3 regions of the Streptomyces sp. NPDC002088 genome follow, and region 2 is predicted to be linked to each of the others. Evidence: riboswitches for the same ligand, from Rfam matches in the RefSeq annotation. Region 2 holds a riboswitch; each other region holds the start of a gene.
The links. Region 2 has a riboswitch for cyclic di-AMP ahead of ABT114_RS00265 (M23 family metallopeptidase). Riboswitches for the same ligand answer to the same signal wherever they lie in the genome.
Positions count from the first base shown of each region.

Region 1: it holds a riboswitch for cyclic di-AMP, as region 2 does, so the genes downstream of both, ABT114_RS21000 (transglycosylase family protein) here and ABT114_RS00265 (M23 family metallopeptidase) in region 2, are expected to answer to the same signal.
Region 3: it holds a riboswitch for cyclic di-AMP, as region 2 does, so the genes downstream of both, ABT114_RS31585 (M23 family metallopeptidase) here and ABT114_RS00265 (M23 family metallopeptidase) in region 2, are expected to answer to the same signal.

Region 1 is NZ_JBEOXO010000009.1:107,253-114,450, forward strand. Features, by position in the region: gene eno (phosphopyruvate hydratase) at 8-1,315, opposite strand; gene ABT114_RS21000 (transglycosylase family protein) at 1,621-2,298, opposite strand; cyclic di-AMP (ydaO/yuaA leader) riboswitch at 2,303-2,471, opposite strand; gene ABT114_RS21005 (transglycosylase family protein) at 2,670-3,677, opposite strand; gene ABT114_RS21010 (cytochrome P450 family protein) at 3,927-5,168, shown strand; gene ABT114_RS21015 (nucleoside triphosphate pyrophosphohydrolase) at 5,180-6,178, opposite strand; gene ABT114_RS21020 (hypothetical protein) at 6,393-6,581, shown strand; gene ABT114_RS21025 (SurA N-terminal domain-containing protein) at 6,646-7,198, opposite strand, start outside.
Region 2 is NZ_JBEOXO010000001.1:57,882-65,079, forward strand. Features, by position in the region: gene ABT114_RS00260 (alpha-galactosidase) at 1-1,364, shown strand, start outside; cyclic di-AMP (ydaO/yuaA leader) riboswitch at 1,668-1,826, shown strand; gene ABT114_RS00265 (M23 family metallopeptidase) at 1,831-2,748, shown strand; gene ABT114_RS00270 (GDSL-type esterase/lipase family protein) at 2,947-4,017, shown strand; gene ABT114_RS00275 (rhamnogalacturonan lyase family protein) at 4,017-5,915, shown strand; gene ABT114_RS00280 (DUF6250 domain-containing protein) at 5,899-6,612, shown strand; gene ABT114_RS00285 (SGNH/GDSL hydrolase family protein) at 6,758-7,198, shown strand, end outside.
Region 3 is NZ_JBEOXO010000018.1:8,784-15,981, forward strand. Features, by position in the region: gene ABT114_RS31575 (M16 family metallopeptidase) at 1-505, shown strand, start outside; gene ABT114_RS31580 (M16 family metallopeptidase) at 502-1,905, shown strand; cyclic di-AMP (ydaO/yuaA leader) riboswitch at 2,151-2,316, shown strand; gene ABT114_RS31585 (M23 family metallopeptidase) at 2,329-3,081, shown strand; gene ABT114_RS31590 (GntR family transcriptional regulator) at 3,294-3,989, shown strand; gene ABT114_RS31595 (HPr family phosphocarrier protein) at 4,212-4,493, opposite strand; gene ABT114_RS31600 (bifunctional acetate--CoA ligase family protein/GNAT family N-acetyltransferase) at 4,673-7,198, shown strand, end outside.

The DNA.
Region 1 (7,198 bases), on a different contig from region 2:
GGTTGGGTCAGCCCTTGGAGACCTCGACGTTCCCCTTGAAGCGCGGGAAGGCCGAACGGCCGGCGTACACCGCGGCGTCGTCGAGGATCTCCTCGATGCGCAGCAGCTGGTTGTACTTGGCGACGCGGTCCGAGCGGGCCGGGGCGCCGGTCTTGATCTGGCCGCAGTTCACCGCGACGGCGAGGTCGGCGATGGTGACGTCCTCGGTCTCGCCGGAGCGGTGGGACATCATGCACTTGAAGCCGTTGCGCTGGGCCATCTCGACGGCGTCCAGGGTCTCGGTCAGCGAGCCGATCTGGTTCACCTTCACGAGCAGGGCGTTCGCGGAGCCCTCCTCGATACCGCGGGCGAGGCGCTCGGGGTTGGTGACGAAGAGGTCGTCGCCGACGATCTGGACCTTGTCGCCCAGCTTGTCGGTGATGACCTTCCAGCCGGCCCAGTCGTCCTCGAACAGCGGGTCCTCGATGGAGACGAGCGGGTAGGCCGCCACGAGCTCCTCGTAGTACTCCGTCATCTCGGCGGCCGAGCGGGACTTGCCCTCGAACTCGTACTTGCCGTCCTTGTAGAACTCGGACGCGGCGACGTCGAGCGCGAGCGCGATCTGCTCGCCGGGGACGTAACCGGCCTGCTTGATGGCCTCGACGATGAGGTCGAGGGCGGCGCGGTTGGACTCCAGGTTCGGGGCGAAGCCGCCCTCGTCGCCCAGGCCGGTGGACAGGCCCTTGGTCTTCAGCACCTTCTTGAGGGTGTGGTAGACCTCGGCGCCCCAGCGCAGCGCCTCGGAGAAGGACTCCGCGCCGATCGGGGCGATCATGAACTCCTGGATGTCGACGTTGGAGTCGGCGTGCGACCCACCGTTCAGGATGTTCATCATCGGGACGGGCAGCAGGTGCGCGTTCGGGCCACCGAGGTAGCGGAACAGCGGCAGGTCGGACGCCTCGGAGGCGGCGTGCGCGACGGCGAGGGAGACGCCGAGGATGGCGTTGGCGCCGAGCGAGCCCTTGTTGTCGGTGGCGTCCAGGTCGAACATGGCCTGGTCGATCAGGCGCTGCTCGGTGGCGTCGTAGCCGACCAGCTCCGGGCCGATCTGCTCGATGACGGCGAGGACGGCCTTCTCGACACCCTTGCCCTGGTAACGGTTGGGGTCACCGTCGCGGAGCTCGATGGCCTCGAAGGCGCCGGTGGAAGCGCCGGACGGGACGGCGGCACGACCCGTGCTGCCGTCGTCGAGGCCGACCTCGACCTCGACCGTGGGGTTGCCTCGGGAGTCCAGGATTTCCCGGGCTACGACGACGTCGATGGACGGCACGAGCATCTCCTTCTGGGATGTGACGCGGGTATGCGGGCCTGTGGTGGCCCCGCGAGACTGAGCCTAACCGGCTCCGGGCGATCGGCCAGCCGTTGACCGGCCGGTGGACGGAACCGAGAGTAAATTGTTTCCGAACGGAACAAAGCCGGTTCGCGAAAAGAGGCCGGATCGCAAAAAGGCCCCGCTCCGGTGCGTACGGGGGAACGCGCACCGGAGCGGGGAGCCCGTGGGGACGGGGGGTGGCCCGCACGAGGCCTTCACTATGGAAGGCACGGATGTGAGGGCGCTGTGGTTCAGCTACGAGCCGGGTGTCACTTCAGGTGCAGCTGCTGGCCCGGGTAGATGAAGTCGGCGTCGTCGACGATGTCCTTGTTCAGCTTGAACAGCTGCTGCCAGCCGCCCTTGACGCTGTACTTCTCGGCGATGGAGCTGAGGGTGTCACCCGTGACGACCTTGTACTCGCCGTCGCCCTTCTTGACCTTCTCGCCGGTCGGGGTGGTGACGGTCGTCGTGGCGGCCGGGCGCTCGGCGGAGCGGGAGGCGGCCTGCTCGTCGGTCGAGCGGGTGGTGGTGCCGGTGCTCGTGGTGGTGCTGGTGCTCGCGCTGCCGTTGTAGGCGGCGCTGGAGAGGCCCGTGCCGCAGGTCGGCCAGGCACCCTTGCCCTGCGCGGCGAGGACCTTCTCGGCGACCGCGATCTGCTGGGCCTTGGAGGCCTTGTCGGCGGTGGCGGCGTACTGCGTGCCGCCGTACGCGGCCCAGGTGGAGGCGGAGAACTGCAGACCGCCGTAGAAGCCGTTGCCGGTGTTGATGGACCAGTTGCCGCCGGACTCGCACTGGGCGACGGTGTCCCACTCGGAGGCGGTGGCGGCGGAGGCGTTGCCGGCCGCCATCAGCGGGGCGGCGATGGCGACGCCGGTGACGCCGGCGAGCGCGGCGACGCGGGTGGCCTTGAACGGGCGACGGTGCTTGCCCTTGCTGGAAAACAGCATGGTTGGATCCCCTCACCGACGCCTGCGAGGTGAGCTGTCGGGTTCGGGCCGGTTGAGTTGCCCGGCCGCGCCCCTCACGGGACACGGCTTCACCCCAAGCCGGAACCAGCCTCAACTGCTGGGCCCGGCACTTACCTTGGGTCCCCCGCTCCTGCCTACGGCGCTTGACGCGACGACTGTTCCCGTGCGGCCGCTGGCAGGATTCGGCGTTGCGGCAGCCGGGGCTCGCAGTGGCGAGCGGTCCTGACCGTAGGCAGGCGATCCGCCGTTTTTCAAAGACGATCAGGGCTTCTGAGACTCATCCCACACTTTCGCCAAATCGGACATTTAATGGCGAAACAGGACGTCAACTCCCGTCGCTTTTCGCCCGTTTAGGCACCGACTTCCAGGGTCTGACCGGGGACGATGCGGCTCGGATCGGTACCGATCGTCTCTTTGTTCTCCTCGTAGAGCGCGCGCCACCCGCCGTCGAGGCCAAGGGAGTCGGCGATGGACACGAGACTGTCCCCGACACGGACGACGTACGAGCCGTCGGCGGCGTCGGCGGGCGAGGCGTGCCGGCCGGTGGAGGAGGCGGTAGCGCCGGTGCCGGACGCACCCTCGTCGGCGCTGCCGCCGCGGTGGCGGCCGGTGCCGAGCGCGCCGGTGTCGACGAGGTTCGAAGAGCCGACGCTCTGCTCGGAGTTGCCCGAGTCATCACCCGTCGCCTCATCCGCGGGCGAGCTGTCCGCGCCCTGCGAATCGCTCGCACCGGAGCCCGAGTCCGAGCCGGAGTCGGAGTTCGTGTCGGACTTGGTGGAGTTGTCCGTGGTGTCCGTGCTGTCCGCAGAAGCGTCGGAAGAGGATGTTTCGTCGGAGGGCTCGGCGGACGAGTCGGCGGAAGCCTCGCCGGAGGACTCCTCGGACGAGTCGGACAAGCCGTGCGAGTTGGATGATGCGGAGGAGTTGGACTTTCCGTGCGAGGAGTCGTCCGCCACGCCTGTGTCGACGTCCGCCGACGCGGAGTCCTGGGAGAGCCCCGAGAGCAGTCCGCACGTGGACCAGACGCCGACCCCCTGGTCGGCGAGGATCTTCTCGGCGACCGCGATCTGCTGGGACCGGCTGGCCAGGTCGGCTCTGGAGGCGTAGTCGAGACCGCCGTACTCCTCCCAGTCCGCCTGGGTCAGATGGAGGCCGCCGTAGTACCCGTTGCCGGTGTTGGCGCTCCACGAGCCGCCGGTCTCGCACTCCGCGACGTGGTCCCACGTGCTGCCCTCGGCCGCGCTCGCGCCGGTGGCGGCGAGGAGCGGGATGGCGATGGCGGAGCCGGTCACTCCGGCCGCGACGAGGAGGGCCGGCGCCTGGCGGGGGCGACGGTGACGACCGTTCCCGGAGAGCATACGGAGACCTTTCACACGACAGCAGTGACCGGCACGGCGGGTGACGCTGGGCACCGTGCTGATGGGTGAACGTATCGGCAGACGATCACTTGTCACAAGTTAATGCCGCACAGATCACGTGAAGATCACAGAGTTGAGGGCGTGTCATGTTTCCCTCGGTGAACGGGACTCCCACGGACCAGCCTCCAGGCGGTGCATCCCGGGTCCGCGGCCGCGCACCGACCGAACGGCTCCCGTTACGGTCGTGTCGTGAACGTCCCGAACCCTGCACCCGAACTCTTCACCTGGGAGTTCGCCACCGACCCGTACCCGGCCTATGCCTGGCTGCGTGAGCATGCCCCCGTCCATCGGACAAGACTTCCCAGCGGAGTCGAGGCATGGCTGGTGACCCGCTATGCCGATGCGCGCCGGACCCTCGCGGACGGGCGGTTGTCGAAGAATCCCGCTCACCATGCCGATGACGCTCAAGGCAAGAGCAGGACCGGCATCCCGGGCGAGCGCAGCGCCAATCTCATGACGCACCTGCTCAACATCGACCCGCCGGACCACACCCGGCTGCGCCGTCTCGTCTCCAAAGCGTTCACCCCGCGCCGTGTAGCCGAATTCGCTCCCCGAGTGCAGGAGTTGACGGACGGTCTCATCGACGGCTTCGCGGCCGACGGCAAGGCCGACCTCATCCACGACTTCGCCTTCCCCCTCCCCATCTACGCGATCTGCGACCTGCTCGGCGTCCCGCGTGAGGACCAGGACGACTTCCGCGACTGGGCGGGGATGATGATCCGCCACGGAGGAGGCCCGCGCGGCGGTGTCGCTCGCTCCGTCAAGAAAATCCGCGGCTACCTTGCCGAACTCATCCACCGCAAGCGCAACGACCCCGGCGACGACCTGATCTCGGGCCTCATCCGTGCCTCCGACCACGGCGAGCACCTCACCGAGAACGAGGCCGCCGCCATGTGCTTCGTGCTCTTGTTCGCGGGTTTCGAGACGACCATCAACTTGATCGGCAACGGCGTGTACGCGCTCCTTCGCAACCCTGAGCAGCGAACCCGCCTCCAGAAGTCGATCGACCGTGGTGAACAGGAGCTGCTCGACACCGGCATCGAAGAGCTGCTCCGCTACGACGGCCCCGTGGAACTCGCCACGTGGCGCTTCGCCACCGAACCTCTCACCATCGGCGGGCAGCACATCGCCACAGGCGACCCGGTGCTGGTCGTGCTCGCCGCCGCGAACCGCGACCCCGCGCGTTTCGCCGAGCCGGACAGGCTCGACCTCTCCCGCCAGGACAACCAGCACCTCGGATACGGCCATGGCATCCACTACTGCCTCGGTGCGCCTCTGGCCCGCCTCGAAGGCCGTACCGCCCTCGAGACACTGCTGCGCCGACTCCCCGACCTCCGTCTTGCGGCCGACCCTGCCGACCTGCGCTGGCGGGGCGGGCTGATCATGCGTGGGCTACGAGAGCTTCCGGTGGAGTTCTCCACGCCCGGGTGAAGTCGACTCTGTCAGCCCTCACCCTCCGGCGCCGGCGCCGTCTCCGTCTCCGTCTCCCGGATCGCGTCCCGATAGGCCCGTGCCGCCGCCCTCAGCGCCGCCTCCGGGTCCACGCCCTCCGACTCGGCCCGCGCCGCCAGTGCCAGCAGCTCGTAGCCGACGCCCTCGGTCTGCGGGAGCGGGACGTCCAGGCCGGCCGTGCGGACGCGGGAGGCCAGCTTGGCGGCGAGGGCCAGGCCGGGCTGGTGCAGGGGGATGCCCTCGGTGACGGAGGTGCGCCGCTTCTCCTGGGCCTTCGTGCGCAGCCAGTGCTCCTTGACTTCCTCGGGGGTGGAGGCGGTCTCGTCGCCGAAGACGTGCGGGTGGCGGTGGATGAGCTTGGTGACGATGCCGGCGGCCACGTCGTCGATGGAGAAGGGCGCCTCCGGATCCTCTTCTGCGATGCGGGCGTGGAAGACGACCTGGAGGAGGACGTCGCCGAGTTCTTCGCGCAGCTCGTCCCGGTCGCCGTCCTCGATCGCCTCGACGAGCTCGTACGCCTCCTCGATGCCGTACTTGGCCAGGCCCTTGTGGGTCTGCTGGGACGACCACGGGCACTCGACGCGGATGCGGTCCATGACCTGCACGAGGTCGAGGAGGCGGGCGCCCGGGAGGTCGTAGGAGGCGGGGAGCAGCTCCAGCTCCGGCATCGCCACGCGGCCGGAGCCGGCGAGGCGGGCCAGGCCGTCGGTCAGCGCGGGCTCGCCCTCGCCGGTCGCCACGACCACCACCGTGCGCCCGCCGGCGCAGGCATCGACCAGCTCCTCGGCGGAGGGGGACGCCTCGTCGACGGCTATCCCCGCCTCGCGCAGATACGGCAGCTGCGGGTGCGCTCCGTCCGCGCACAACACTCGGTCGGCCGCGCGCAGCGCCTGCCAGGCGGGCCAGGACAGCAGGCCCGGGGCGACTCGGTGGCTGGTGGTGAGCAGGACGATGCGGCCGGTGGCGGCTTCGGGGCTGGGTGTGTTCACGCTTCGAACGTAACGCACGGCGCCCACAGCCCCGGGAGTCCTCGGCGTGGAACGACCGGGGGTGCGAGTCGGATCGCCGCCCAGTCCGACGCGGCGGCGGCCTGCCGCGGCCAGGCGGCTTCGGGGAAGGCGGAGGCTAGGTAGGGAACGTACGGATGTTCGGTGAACGGGAGTTGGCTGGACGGTAGGGCGACGGTCAAGCCGGTCTCCCGTTTTGACCAGCCCCGACCTGGGCGTGCGTCCGTACGTCTCGGCGGGCGGCTCGAAGAAGGCCTTCCTGGGCCTGCAGTACGTCACCCACCTGTCGGTGGCCGGCCAGGAGCAGAGCCTCAAGGTCACCTTCCCGGTGCAGCACCGCGCGGACGGGCCGCGGTTCGTTTCGGGGTTGGGGGTGACGCGCTGAGGGGGCGCGGTCCGTTCCGGGGCCCCGGGAGTTGTCCACGGGCCGAGCGGTACCGCCGTACCCGCTACGCCGTCTGCTGCGACCCCGCCGCCGTGACCTCCCGTACCCACGGCGTCTTCGCGTCGACGAGGCTGACCTTCTGGACGTCCCAGCTGCCGTAGCGCGGGTTGAGGTTCACGTGGAGTTCCTTGGACGCCTCGGACAGGGCCTTCCAGAAGGCGGGCTGGTCGGTGGCGGTACCGAGGTGGGTGGCGAGCTTCTGGGCCTCCAGCTGGAGGCGGAGGTTGTCGTCGAGGCGCGTCGGCGGGATGTTGTACTGCTGCAGCCAGGCCGCCTCCAGCCCCTCGGCGCCGCCCGCCTGCTGCTCCAGGCCGGCCCGCCTCTGCTGGACCTCGTTGCGGGTGACGCTGACGCCCGCGTCCTGGGCGGCCCGCCGGAGCACCTGGTCCAGGACCATCCCTTGCAGGGTGTCGCGGGTGAGGGTGCCGGAGGTGGCGATGGCGCGCGCGTACTGCGCGTCGTCCGGCACCGCCGCACGCTGCGCCGAGCGCACCTCCTGCACCCTGCTCTCCAGCTGCGAGACGGTGATGCGCTCGCTGCCGACGACAGCCGCGGCG
Region 2 (7,198 bases):
TGCAGATCACCGGCGGCGCCGGGCACGACGACTCGGGCCTGCTGCGGCTGGCGGCGGGGGAGTCCTTCACCACCCCCGTGTTCGCCGGACTGTGGAGCGACGGCGGTTTCGGTGGCGCGAGCCGCGCCTGGCACGCCTACCAGCGGACGTACGTCATCCCGGAGGCGGACCGGGACCGGCCCGTGCTCTTCAACTCCTGGGAGGCCACGCAGTTCGACATCTCCGAGGAGCAACAGCGAGCCCTCGCCCGGCGGGCCGCAGCGATCGGCGTCGAGCTGTTCGTGGTCGACGACGGCTGGTTCGGCGCACGCACCGGCGAGCGGGCCGGGCTCGGCGACTGGACGCCCAACCCCGACCGCTTCCCGGCCGGCCTCAAGCCTCTCGCCGACGACGTGCACGCGCTCGGCATGCAGTTCGGCATCTGGGTCGAGCCCGAGATGGTCAATCCGGACAGTGACCTGTACCGGGCGCACCCCGACTGGGTGCAGTACCAGACGGGACGAAAGCGGACGGAACTCCGTCATCAGCTCGTGCTGAACCTCGCGCGCGAGGACGTCCAGGAGTACCTCTGGGAGCGGCTCGACACGCTGCTGACCAGCGCCCCGATCGACTACGTGAAGTGGGACTTCAACCGCTCCTTCACCGACGCCGGCTGGCCCGGCGAGGCGTATCCGCAGCGGCTGTGGGTCGACCATGTGCACGCCTTGTACGCCCTGTTGGACCGGCTCCGGGCGGCCCACCCCGGCGTCGCCTTCGAGTCCTGCTCGGGCGGCGGCGGCCGGATCGACCTCGGGATCATGAGCCGTACGGACCAGGTGTGGACCTCCGACAACACCGATCCGCTCGACCGGCTTTCCATCCAGCACGGTTTCAGTCAGGTCCACCCCGCGCGGGTCATGGCCGCCTGGGTCACCGACAGCCCCAACGTCCAGCTCAACGGCCGGGTGAGCTCGCTGCGGTTCCGGTTCGTGAGCGCCATGGCCGGGGTGCTCGGCGTCGGCGGAGACCTCACCCGATGGACCGAGGAGGAGCTCGCCGAGGCGCGGGACTGGGTCGGCCTCTACAAGGAGATCCGGCCGCTGGTGCAGCACGGCGACCTCTACCGGCTGCGGCCCCCGCAGGGCGGACTGAGCGCCGTGCAGTACGTCCGCGGGGACGAGGCCGTCGTCCTCGCCTGCCTCCAGGCGCAGCGGTACGGCGAGCCCGTGCCGGCGCTGCGGCTGCGGGGCCTCGACCCGACGGCGTCGTACGAATGCCGCGAAACGGGCGAAGTTCACCGGGGTGCGGTGCTGCTGCACCACGGGTTGCGCACAGGGCTGCACGGCGACCTCGATGCGACGGTTATCCGCCTGCGCCGCATCTGAGTGATCTGTCCGAATTGCAGCCTTCATTCCAACTCGCTCTGGAATAAAGGAAGCTGAAGAAAGGGTGCGTGAGGAGCGTCATATCGGTGACCGTATGTCGCTCATCATGCTCACGTAATTCATGTGCCTTTTCAGTGAATTGAAGAAGGGGAGTAGAGGGAATTCACGGAGGGTGACCGGGAAATCCCGTAACGGATCAAGTAAAACGGGCAGATCCGGAACAGGCCGCTTGTCCGGTTGCGTCTTGCTCGCTTACGTTCCACACCGATCCGGGCGGACGCCTAATCCTGCCGCCGCCCGGTGCCCGCACACTCACCCGTGCACGGCAGGAGCGGGGGACCCACAGGCACGACCGCCTGTTCCGGTCTCCGGAACGGCTTGGGGTACAGCCACGCCGCGAGCGTGGCCGGGCATCTCCAGCCCGCACCCGACAGCTCACCTCGCAGGCGCCGGAGAGGAATTCGCCATGCCCGCGAAGGGTAAGCACCGCCGTCCCAAGAACCGGCGCTTCACTCGCTCGATCGCCGTCGCCGGAACCGGCGGCGCGGCGCTCGCCCTCCCGCTCATGGGGGCCACCGGTGCGCACGCGGCGCAGTCGGTTTCCGAAAAGGCCGTGCAGTCCGTTCCGGTGACCGGGAAGAAGGCCGTCACGAAGAGCGCGGGTGCCCGGACCTACACGGTGCGGACCGGCGACTGCCTGTCGAAGATCGCCGATGAGCAGAACGTCAGCGGTGGCTGGCACAAGCTCTACGAGGACAACCGTGTGGCCGTCGGCGGCAACCCGTCGCTGATCCACCCCGGGCTGAAGCTCAGCCTCGGCAAGAAGGCCGCCGCGAGCACCGGCACCGAGTCCGGCGCCGAGACCTCCGCGTCGAAGTCCGCCTCGCCGAAGTCCGCCGTCTCGGACGCCTCCGCGGTGAAGTCGACCAGCGCGCAGGCCGTCGACGCCACGAGCGCCACCAGCACCTCCATCAGTGGCGGCTACGCCCTCCCGGTCGCCGGTGCCACGATCGGCACCGCCTACCACGTGGCGGGCAGCATGTGGTCCAGCGGGTACCACACCGGCGTCGACTTCGTCGTCCCGACCGGCACCTCGCTCAAGGCCGTGGGCGCGGGCACCGTGGTCTCGGCGGGCTGGGGCGGCGCGTACGGCAACCAGGTCGTCATCAAGCTCGCCGACGGCTACTACGCGCAGTACGGCCACCTGTCCCAGCTCTCCGTCTCGGCCGGCCAGACCGTGACCGCGGGGCAGCAGGTCGGCCTCTCGGGTGCGACCGGCAACGTGACCGGCCCGCATCTGCACTTCGAGATCCGGACCACGCCGGACTACGGCTCGGACGTCGACCCGGTCGCCTACCTCCGTTCGCACGGCGTCGCCGTCTGACGCCTGCTCCCCGCTCCGCTGAAGGCCGGACCCCGATCCCCGGGGTCCGGCCTTCAGTATGTTCGATTTTGCGCGTTCATGATCACTGTGTTGCGATCTTGTGGCAGGGGTGTCCAGGGTCTCGACAGTGGCGGCAGGGTGGGACCAAAGTGATCTCCGTAGCGATGCAAGCGCTTTCTATTTCCTTCGGAGGTCCCCGTGCCCAGCGTCGGCCGACGCACCTGCCTGAGCGTGGCGCTGGCCGCGGGGATCCTCCTGGGGGCCACTGCGCCCGTCTTCGCGTCCGTAGCTCCGAATGTCGTACGCCCCGACGACCGGCGGCTCGCCTACGAGGGCCACTGGAGCCGGTCCGCCGGGGCGGCCGTCACTGTCAACTCCGGCTCGCGGCTCCGGTTCCGCTTCACCGGCGGGAGCGCGCACGCCCTGTTCGACATCGCGTCGATCACCGTGCCGGCTCAGATCTACGTGTCGGTCGATGGCGGCCCGAAGCAGTTGCGGGCCGTGGACCAGAGCGACGTGGAGATCACGGCCGACGGCCGCGGGGTCCACATCGTCGAGATCTCCGTGAAGGACGTCTTCTCCCGCGTCAACCGATGGACTCCGCCGTTGGAGACGGGCGTCGCACTGACCGGGCTGCGGCTGGAGCGAGGCGGGCACCTGCTGCCCCAACTCCGTGCGCCGAAAAGTACGGTGGCCTTCTACGGCGACTCCATCACCCAGGGCGTGATGGCGCTGTGTGAGGCCAACACCTCCGACTGCGCCGACGGCACCGTCGCCTACCCGACCCTCGTCGCCGACGCCCTGCACGCCTCGCTCACCCAGGTCGGCTTCGGCCGGCAGGGGGTTCTCCAGACCGGCAACGGGGGAGTGCCGGCGGCCGGGGACGCCTACGGCTGGAACTACGCCGGCTCCCCGGCGGATCCGGACCGGAACGCCGATGTGATCGTCGTCAACCAGGGCACCAACGACACCGCGTTCGGCGCGGACGCCTTCCGCCCCGCCTACCGCGCCTACCTCGAACAACTCCGCGCCGCCGCACCGCACGCCCGCATCCTCGCGCTGCGCCCCTTCAACGGCGCGCACGCCGACGACATCGCGGCCGTGGTCGGTGAACTCGCCGGCACCGACACCGGCATCGAGTTCGTCGACACGACCGACTGGCTCTCGGCGGCGGACGGGGACTTCAACGGGACCGTCCATCCGAGCGCCCAGGGCCACCGCAAGGTGGCCGACCGGCTGATCGCCCTTCTCGCAAAGGAGCAGCACTAGTGCACCCCGACCGACGTCGAAGAATCGGCGCCGTCACCGCCGCGGCCCTGCTGGCCGGGCTGTTCTCCGCGCCCGCCGGACATGCCGCCGAGCCGCCGCGCCGGATCGTGGAGAACCTCGACCGCGGCCTGGTCGCCGTACCGTCCGGCGAGGGGACGTTCCTCAGCTGGCGGCTCCTCGGCACCGAGTACGCGCGGTACGGCAACGACATCGCCTTCAACGTGTACAAGAACGGGCGGCGGCTGAATCGTGCGCCGGTCACCAAGTCGACGACGTACCAGGACGACAGTCCCGGGGCGGGCGCATACACCGTGCGCGCCGTCGTCAACGGGCATGAACAGAAGGCGAGTCGCGCCGCCCTCGACTTCGCGGACGGCTACGCCGAGATTCCCCTCGCGGCGGCCGACGGTTACACCGTGCAGCACGCCTGGCCGGGCGACCTCGACGGCGACGGGCGGTACGAGCTGGTCGTCAGCCGGCTGTCCACGGACCGCTCCGGGACCGACCTTCTGGAGGCCTACACCCTCACCGGCGAGCGGCTGTGGCGCGTCGACCTGGGGCCGAACTCACTCGCCCAGGCCGCAGGCAACGGCGCCAACGACCCGGCGCCGGCCGCGATTTCCGGGTCCACGGCCATCGGCGGCTACCGCAACGACGACAACGTCACCGTGTACGACCTCGACGGCGACGGGCGGGCCGAGGTGCTGGTGCACACCGCCGACGGCACCACGTTCGCGGACGGCGCGCAGGTCACCGCGGCCTCGCCCGCGAACCAGTTCGTCTCCGTGATCGACGGCGCGACCGGCACCGAGCGCACCCGGCAGCCCGTGCCCGACGACTTCGTCGCCGACGGCCCCGCGGGCGGCCACTTCGGCATCGCCTACCTCGACGGCGTCCACCCCAGCCTGGTGACCAAGCTGGTCACCCGCGTCGGCGCCAAGCGCGGCGCCTTCCGCATCCTCTTCCAGACCTGGGACTTCGACGGCACCGACCTGAACCTCCGTTGGAAGTACGTCGTCCCCGCGACCAGCGGCGCCACCAGCTTCCACCAGATCCGTACCGTCGACGTCGACCAGGACGGCAAGGACGAGATCGCCGACGGCAACTACGTCGTCAACAGCGACGGCACCCTGCGCTACGTCGTCGACGGCGCCGGACACGGCGACCGCTTCGACATCGCCGACCTCGACCCCGACCGGCCCGGACTGGAGGGCTTCGCCATCCAGCAGTCGGAGCTGGGCGTCGTATCGAAGTTCCCCTGGTACTACTACGACGCCGACACCGGCGAGCGCCTGGTCACCGGCGTGCACCCGGCGAACCCGACCAGCGACGCCGACCTCGACGTCGGCCGCGGCAGCGCCGCCGACATCGACCCGAACCACCCGGGCTACGAGTACTGGACCTCCACCGCCGACGTCACCCGGCCCGGCGCGGGCGTCTTCAACGTCCAGGACGGCAAGGTTTCCACGACCACGCCCAGCGTCAACTTCCGCATCTGGTGGGACGGCGACAAAGCCTCCGAACTCCTCGACTACACGCATGTCGAGAAGTGGGACCCGGCCACCGAGACCAGCACGAAGCTCTTCGATCCGGCCGGAGTCGTCTCCGGCGCGCGCAACGCCACCCCGTTCTACGGCGACCTCCTCGGCGACTGGCGTGAGGAGATCCTCGCCGAGACGGCCGACCACACCGCCCTGCGCATCTACACCACCACCGAGCCGACGAAAACCCGCATCTACACGCTCGCCCAGAACCCCGAGTACCGCCTCGGCTGGACCGTGCGCGGCTATCTGCAGTCGACGTACACGGACTACTACCTCGGCACCGAGACCCGCAGGATCCCGAGGCCGGCCATCACCACTGAAGAAGGAGCCCTTTCCCGTGACGACCACGCGTAGAGCCTTCGGCGCCCTGGCCGCCGGCGCCGCCCTGGCGGCCCTCGCCCCCGCGGGGACCGCGAGTGCCGCACCCAGGCACCGCCGCCTCATCGCCCACGACGACTTCCGCCACGGCCTCGGCCAGTGGGTCACCGAACTCCAGGACGGCGGCACCGTCACCGCCTCCCGCGGCGTCCTGGAGATCGACGTGCCCAGCGGCGCGTCGGTCTGGTTCAAGCAACGCCTCGAAGGCCCGTACGCCATCGAGTACACCGCCACACCGGTGTCGGAGGGCGGCGTCAACGACCGCGTCTCGGACCTCAACAACTTCTGGAACGCCACCGACGTCCGCTCCCCGGACGACCTCTTCGCCACGCAGCGCGGCGGGGCGCTGGCCGAGTACGACTACCTCACGACGTACTACGCCGGCTACGGCGCCAACACCAACACCACGACCCGCCTGCGCCGCTACGTCGGTGAGGCGGGGGTGCGTCCGCTGATCTACGACTACACCGAGCCGCTGCTCACCGCGAACGAGCCGAACCACGTCCGCATCGTCTCCGACGGCTCGACGGTCCGGTGGTGGAACAACGGGCAGCTCGTCTTCGACTACACCGACCCGGAGCCGTACACGAGCGGTCACTTCGCCTTCCGGACCACGTGGAGCCACTTCCGCATCCGCGACTTCCGGGTGTGGGCATTGCCTCGACGCCGCTGACCACGCCCTTATTCCCTGATTGGGAAAGTCTTTAAGAGTGGCTTATCTCACCGCCCGTCAACCCCTTCCTACGGTCGCGTAGGTCACATTCGAAGGTGAATCATGGGTCGACGTGGCAGACGATTCGAAGAGTGACAGCAGATCAGTGATCGGGTCGTACGTGGCGGTGGGGGACAGCTTCACCGAGGGTGTCGGCGACCCCGGTCCCGACGGGGCGTTCGTCGGCTGGGCCGACCGGTTCGCGGTACTGCTCGCGGACCGACGGCCCGAGGGTGACTTCAAGTACGCGAACCTCGCGGTACGCGGCAAGCTGCTCGACCAGATCGTGGCCGACCAGCTTCCGCAGGCCGTCGAACTCGCCCCGGAGATGGTCTCCTTCTGCGCGGGCGGCAACGACATCCTGCGGCCCGGGACGGATCCCGACGAGGTGGCCGAGCGGTTCGAGCGCGCGATCGCCGCGCTGGCCGCCGTGTCGGGCACGGTCATGGTGACGACCGGCTTCGACACCCGTGGCGTTCCCCTGCTCAAGCACCTGCGCGGCAAGATCGCGACCTACAACGGGCATGTCCGGGCCATCGCGGACCGG
Region 3 (7,198 bases), on a different contig from region 2:
ACGGCGCGACCGTACGGCGGTGGCGGCCGGTTTCGGCCTGCTGCGGCTGTCCGGGGCGCCCTCCCTGGGCTGGCTGGACGTGAAGACGTCCGGTGACGTCGAGGTGCCAGTCATCGAGGCCGCCATCGACGAGGAGCTCGCCCGGTTCGCCGAGGAGGGCCCCACGGCCGAGGAAATGGAACGCGCCCAGGCCCAGTTGGAGCGCGAGTGGCTGGACCGGCTCGGCACGGTCGCGGGCCGCGCCGACGAACTGTGCCGCTACGCGGTCCTGTTCGGCGACCCGCAGCTCGCCCTCACCGCCGTCCAGCGTGTGCTGGACGTGACCGCGGAGGAGGTCCAGGAGGTCGCCAAGGCCCGCCTGCGCCCCGACAACCGCGCGGTGCTCGTCTACGAGCCGACCGTCCCCGAGGCCCTGGACGAAGCCGAGGCGGCGGAACGCACCGAAGACCCGGAGTCCGCGGCGACCGTGGAAGCCACCGACGAGACCGAGGAGGCGGCCCAGTGACCGAGCTCGCCACGATGGAGTTCCACCCGCAGCCCCGGCCGGGCGAGGCCAGGCCCTGGGCCTTCCCGGCGCCCGAGCGCGGCACCCTGGACAACGGCCTGACCCTCCTGCGCTGCAACCGGCCCGGCCAGCAGGTCGTCGCCGTCGAGGTGCTCCTCGACGCGCCCCTGGAGGCCGAACCGGCCGGTCTCGACGGCGTGGCCACGATCATGGCGCGGGCCTTCTCGGAGGGCACCGACAAGCTCTCCGCCGAGGAGTTCGCCGCCGAACTGGAGCGCTGCGGAGCCACCCTCGACGCGCACGCCGACCACCCCGGCGTACGCCTGAGCCTCGAAGTCCCGGCGTCTCGCCTGGCCAAGGCGCTCGGCCTGCTCGCCGACGCCCTCAGGGCGCCCGCGTTCGCGGACAGCGAGGTCGAGAGGCTGGTCCGCAACCGGCTCGATGAGATCCCGCACGAGCTGGCCAACCCCGCCCGCCGTGCCGCCAAGGAGCTCTCCAAGGAACTGTTCCTGGCCACCTCGCGCATGTCGCGCCCGCGCCAGGGCACCGAGGAGACGGTCGCGAAGATCGACTCCGCGGCCGTGCGGGTCTTCTACGACCGGCACGTCCGCCCCGCCACGGCCACCGCCGTGGTCGTCGGTGACCTCGCCGGCATCGACCTGGACGAGCTGCTGGGCGACACCCTGGGCGCCTGGACGGGCTCCTCGGCCGAGCCCCGCCCCGTGCCGCCGGTGAGTGCCGACGACACCGGCCGCGTCGTCATCGTGGACCGCCCCGGCGCCGTCCAGACGCAGCTGCTGATCGGCCGCACCGGCGCCGACCGGCACGACCGCGTGTGGCCCGCACAGGTGCTCGGCACGTACTGCCTCGGCGGCACCCTCACCTCCCGTCTGGACCGCGTCCTGCGCGAGGAGAAGGGCTACACCTACGGTGTGCGCGCGTTCGGGCAGGTCCTCAGGTCGGCGGCCCCCTCGTCCCCCGGAGGGGCTACGGGCGCCGCGATGCTCGCCATCAGCGGCTCCGTGGACACCCCCAACACCGGTCCCGCCCTGCAGGACCTGTGGACCGTGCTGCGCACGCTCGCCGCGGAGGGCCTGACCGACGCCGAGCGGGATGTCGCCGTGCAGAACCTCGTCGGTGTGGCGCCGCTGAAGTACGAGACGGCGGCGGCCGTTGCGGGCACGCTGGCCGACCAGGTCGAGCAGCACCTGCCCGACGACTACCAGGCGACGCTGTACCAGCAGCTCGCCGCGACCGGCACGGTGGAGGCCACCGCGGCGGCCGTGAACGCCTTCCCCGTGGACCGTCTGGTGACGATCCTCGTCGGCGACGCAGCGCAGATCAAGGAGCCCGTCGAGGCCCTCGGTATCGGTGAAGTCACCGTCGTGTCCGCCGAGTAGAAGCCAAGCAGAAGCCAAGCAGAAGCCAAGCAGAGGCAGAGCAGAGGCACGCGCGCGTAGGGGCCCTGGTGACTGATGAGTCGCCAGGGCCCCTCAATGTCCGGAGAATGTCCGAATTGAGGGAGAGTTACCTGTCTGCCCTGTGGCATGCGCTACAAAAGCTCTGATCCGTTTGAGGATTGAAAGACGGCGCCCGTACGGTCGTCCGGGCTGTTCGTCAGGCAGTGCGCCGCGCCCGCGGCAGCGGACAGCCATCGCCGAGTCCCCGTACGGCGCAAGCCAGGGGAGCCGGGGACCCAATCGCAGTCCCTGGGGTGAATCGGACGCCCGCGCGTGCCGCGAGGGGGTCCGTAGGAGACCTTCCTGCTCCGAACCCGTCAGCTAACCCGGTAGGCGAGAGGGAAGGAAAGGACCAGCCACTACATGGCGTTCATGTGCGCCCCCGGGAAGCACCGTCGTCCCGGCCGGATGAAGCGCACCAGCGCTCAGGCAGCCGGCATCGCGGCCCTCACCACCACCGGCGTCATGGGCACCCTCGCCGCCCCCGCGCTCGCCGCCGAGAACTCCGTCGAGCAGACCGGCCTCACCCCGGTCATCACCATCGGCGACTGGGTCGCCGAGCAGATCGGCGCCCAGGCCGCCGCCCAGAAGCAGGCCGCCGAGCAGAAGGCGGCCGAGGAGGCCGCCCGCAAGAAGGCCGCGGAGAAGGCCAAGAAGGAGCGCGAGGCCAAGGCGCGCGCCGCCCGCGAGGCCGAGCGCAAGCGCCTCAACACGTTCGTGGCGCCGATCTCCCACTCCTACGTGTCCACGGGCTACCTCAGCGGCGGCTCGCTCTGGTCCTCCGGCAGCCACACCGGCATCGACTTCCACGCCGCCAGCGGCACCTCCGTCCACGCGGTCGGCTACGGCACCGTCGTGGAGGCAGGCTGGGGCGGGGCGTACGGCAACCAGGTCGTCATCAGGATGAACGACGGCACGTACACCCAGTACGGCCACCTGTCGTCCATCGGCGTCTCCGTGGGCCAGAAGGTCACCACGGGCGAGCGGATCGGCCTCTCCGGTGCGACCGGCAACGTCACCGGCCCGCACCTGCACTTCGAGGCCCGTACGACCGCTGAGTACGGCTCGGACATCGACCCCGTCGCCTACCTCCGCAAGCACGGTGTCAACATCTGACGCTCGCCCGGCGTGAACGTCCGACAACGGACGGCGAGACATACCGAAGCCCCGGCCCCCCGAGCCGGGGCTTTCGGCGTTTCAGAGGCCCCGCTGTCCAAAAAATATCCCTGGATTCCGGCCTCCCGTCGGAAATTGCAGCTGATTGCAATAGAGTCACTGAACGCACGTCAATCGGCGACGTTTCACGGGGATTAAGGCGGAGGTCGGTCATGCGTATTCCGGCGCACTCGGTATGCACGGCGATCCGGGACGACATCGTCGCCGGTGTCTACGAGCGCGGCAGCCGGCTCACCGAGGAACTCCTCGCGCGCCGCTACGGCGTCTCGCGCGTCCCCGTCCGGGAGGCCCTGCGCACCCTGGAGGCGGAGGGTTTCGTGGTGACCCGTCGGCACGCGGGCGCGTGCGTCGCGGAGCCCACCGAGCTGGAGGCCTCCGACCTGCTGGAGATGCGCATGCTCCTGGAGCCCCTCGGCGCCTTTCGGGCCGCCCAGCGACGTACCGAGGCCCATCTGAAGGTGCTGCGCGGCCTCGTCCGGCTGGGCCAGGAGCGGGCCAGGCGGGGCAACAGCGAGGATCTGCGCTCCCTGGGCGGCTGGTTCCACGAGACGCTCGCGCAGGCGTCCGGCAGTCAAGCCCTGACCTCCACGCTCACCCAGCTGCGGCACAAGATCGCCTGGATGTACGCGGTCGAGGCGCCGGCCAACCCCGTGGAGTCCTGGACCGAGCACGGCGCGATCGTGGACGCGGTGGCGCGCGGTGACGGTGAGCGCGCGCGGGCGATCACGGCGCTGCACACCGAGCGCTCGAGCGTCGCGCACCGGCTGCGTTTCTCCGGGGGAGGAGAGCGCCCGGACCGCGTGAGGACTTCGCAACCTCCCGTAAACATGACGGGTCTGCGGCATTAACACGGGGGCCGTATACAAAGAGGGGATAATTCCCGGGGGACTATTTCTGCTGCCCGTAAACAGGGAAATGCGAAGGGCTCGCCCGATAATTCGGACGAGCCCTTCGGAGTTGCGGGAGAACGTCTTTAAAGCGACAAGCACCGCAACCGTCAATTGAGGGACCCTGACGGCGCGCAACCGGCTCCGCGAGAGCGGCGCCGGCTCAGACGCAAAGGGGGGCGCTCAGACGGTCTCGGGGAGCTCCTCGAGCCCCTCGGAGACCAGCTTCGCCAGACGGTCGAGCGCGGCGTCCGCACCCTCGGCGTCGGAGGCGAGGACGATCTCCTCGCCGCCCTGCGCGCCGAGGCCGAGGACGGCCAGCATGGAGGCCGCGTTGACGGGGTTGCCGTCGGCCTTGGCGATCGTGACCGGGACGCCTGCGGCCGTGGCGGCTCGGACGAAGATGGAGGCGGGACGGGCGTGGAGGCCCTCGGCCCAGCCGACGTTGACGCGGCGCTCAGCCATGTGATGCTGCCCTTCAGTGTCTCAGGGTTGTCTAGACCAGTGTTCCACATCGGAATGCGTGCCCGGAGCGGTCCTGTGTCCCGTCCCGGGGGTGTCGTCGGATCGCGGCCTCGACCCGACTTCCGTCCTCCACAGACTGCCTCGCGCCGATGTCGTACGCGAGCCGTACTCTGGGGCCCATGCAGACCTCGGCGGACCGGCACGAGTACCCCGCCCACTGGGAGGCGGACGTGGTGTTGCGCGACGGCGGCACCGCGCGCATCCGGCCCATCACCGTTGATGACGCCGACCGCCTGGTCAGCTTCTACGAGCAGGTCTCGGACGAGTCGAAGTACTACCGCTTCTTCGCGCCGTACCCTCGCCTGTCCGCCAAGGACGTCCACCGCTTCACGCACCACGACTTTGTGGACAGGGTGGGACTCGCGGCCATGGTCGGCGGCGAGTTCATCGCCACCGTACGCTATGACCGCATTGGCGCCGACGGCATGCCCGCCTCCGCGCCCGCCGACGAGGCGGAGGTCGCCTTCCTGGTGCAGGACGCACACCAGGGCCGCGGTGTCGCCTCCGCCCTCCTGGAGCACATCGCCGCTGTGGCCAGGGAGCGCGGCGTCAGCCGCTTCGCCGCCGAGGTACTGCCCGCGAACTCCAAGATGATCAAGGTGTTCACGGACGCCGGCTACACCCAGAAGCGCAGCTTCGAGGACGGCGTCGTACGTCTGGAGTTCGACCTCGAACCCACTGAACGCTCGCTCGCCGTGCAGCGCGCGCGGGAGCAGCGCGCCGAGGCGCGGTCGGTACGGCGGCTGCTCGTCCCGGGGTCCGTCGCGGTCGTCGGCGTCGGCCGCACCCCGGGAGGCGTCGGCCGCAGCATCCTCGGCAACATCCGGCAGGCCGGGTTCACCGGAAACCTGTACGCCGTGAACAAGGCCCTCCCCGAGGGGCAGAGCGAGCTCGACGGAGTGCCCGCCCACCGCTCGGTGCGGGACATCGAGGGGCCTGTCGACGTGGCGGTCGTCGCCGTGCCGACCGAGCGCGTGCCCGACGTGGTCACCGAGTGCGGCGAGCACGGTGTGCAGGGACTCGTCGTGGTCTCCGCCGGGTACGCCGAGAGCGGCCCCGCGGGACGCGAGCGCCAGCGCGAACTCGTACGCCACGCGCGCGTGTACGGGATGCGCATCATCGGCCCGAACGCCTTCGGGATCATCAACACCTCCCCGGACGTGCGGCTGAACGCCTCCTTGGCCCCGGAGATGCCGAGGCCCGGGCGGATCGGTCTGTTCGCGCAGTCCGGCGCCATCGGCATCGCCCTGCTGTCCCGGCTGCACCGGCGCGGCGGAGGGGTCACCGGGGTCACCGGGGTGTCCACGTTCGTCTCGTCCGGCAACCGGGCGGACGTCTCCGGCAACGACGTCCTCCAGTACTGGTACGACGACCCGGACACCGACGTCGTACTGATGTACCTGGAATCCATCGGCAACCCACGCAAGTTCACCCGCCTCGCCCGGCGGACGGCGGCGGCGAAGCCGCTGGTCGTGGTGCAGGGTGCGGGTTCCGCTCCGCAGGGGCACGCCGTACGGGCGACGCGGTTGCCGCACGCGACCGTGTCGGCGCTGCTGCGGCAGGCCGGGGTCATCCGCGTCGACACGATCACCGAGCTGGTGGACGTGGGGCTGCTGCTCGCGCGCCAGCCGCTGCCGACCGGGCCGCGGGTGGCGATCCTGGGAAACTCCGAGTCGCTGGGCGTGCTGACGTACGACGCGTGCCTCTCCCAGGGGTTGCGGCCGTTGCCGCCGGTGGATCTGACGACGGGGGCCACGGCGGACGACTTCCGGCGGGCGCTGTCACGGGCGTTGGCGGATGAGACGTGCGACGCGGTCGTGGTGACCGCTATACCGGCGATCGGGGAGGCGTCGGTCGGGGACGCGGTGTTGGCGGAGGCGTTGCGGTCGGCTGCCGAGCAGGTCCCGGGGAAGCCGGTGCTTGTCGTGCACGTGGAGCTCGGGGGACTCGCGGAGGCGCTGTCGGCTGCGGCGAGTACCGCACCACAGGCGGGTTCGAACGCACCCGGCACGGTAGGCGGTGCCCACTCGTTCTTCCGCCCTGCGGAACGACCGCCCAGCGCGGAACCGGAACAGCCGGCCACCGCCGCCGAGACCTCCGAAACCGGCTCCCGCCTCATCCCCGCCTACCCCGCCGCCGAACGCGCCGTCCGTGCGCTCGCCGAAGCCGTCAAGTACGCGCAGTGGCGGCGCGAGGCCGCCGACCCCGGGAAGGTGCCGGAGCGCGAGGACATTGACGAGAAGGGCGCCGCCGAGCTGATCGGCGGGCTGCTCGCGCGGGGGCAGGGGCTCACGCTCGGGTCGGAGGAGACGGGCGAGCTGCTCGGGCGGTACGGGATCGCCGTACGCAGGGCCGTGCCCGCGCCCACCCCCGACGCCGGCGTCGAAGCCGCCCGCGCCCTCGGCTACCCCGTGGCCCTCAAAGCCACCGCCCCGCATCTGCGGCACCGTGCCGACCTGGGTGGCGTACGCCTCGACCTGGCGGACGAGGAGCAACTGCGGCGGGCGTACGCCGAATTGACCGAGCTGTTCGGGAAACCGGAGGAGCTGCGGCCGGTGGTGCAGGCGATGGCGCCGCGCGGGGTCGACACGGTCGTACGCGCGGTCATCGATCCGGCGGCCGGGGCCGTACTGTCGTTCGGGCTC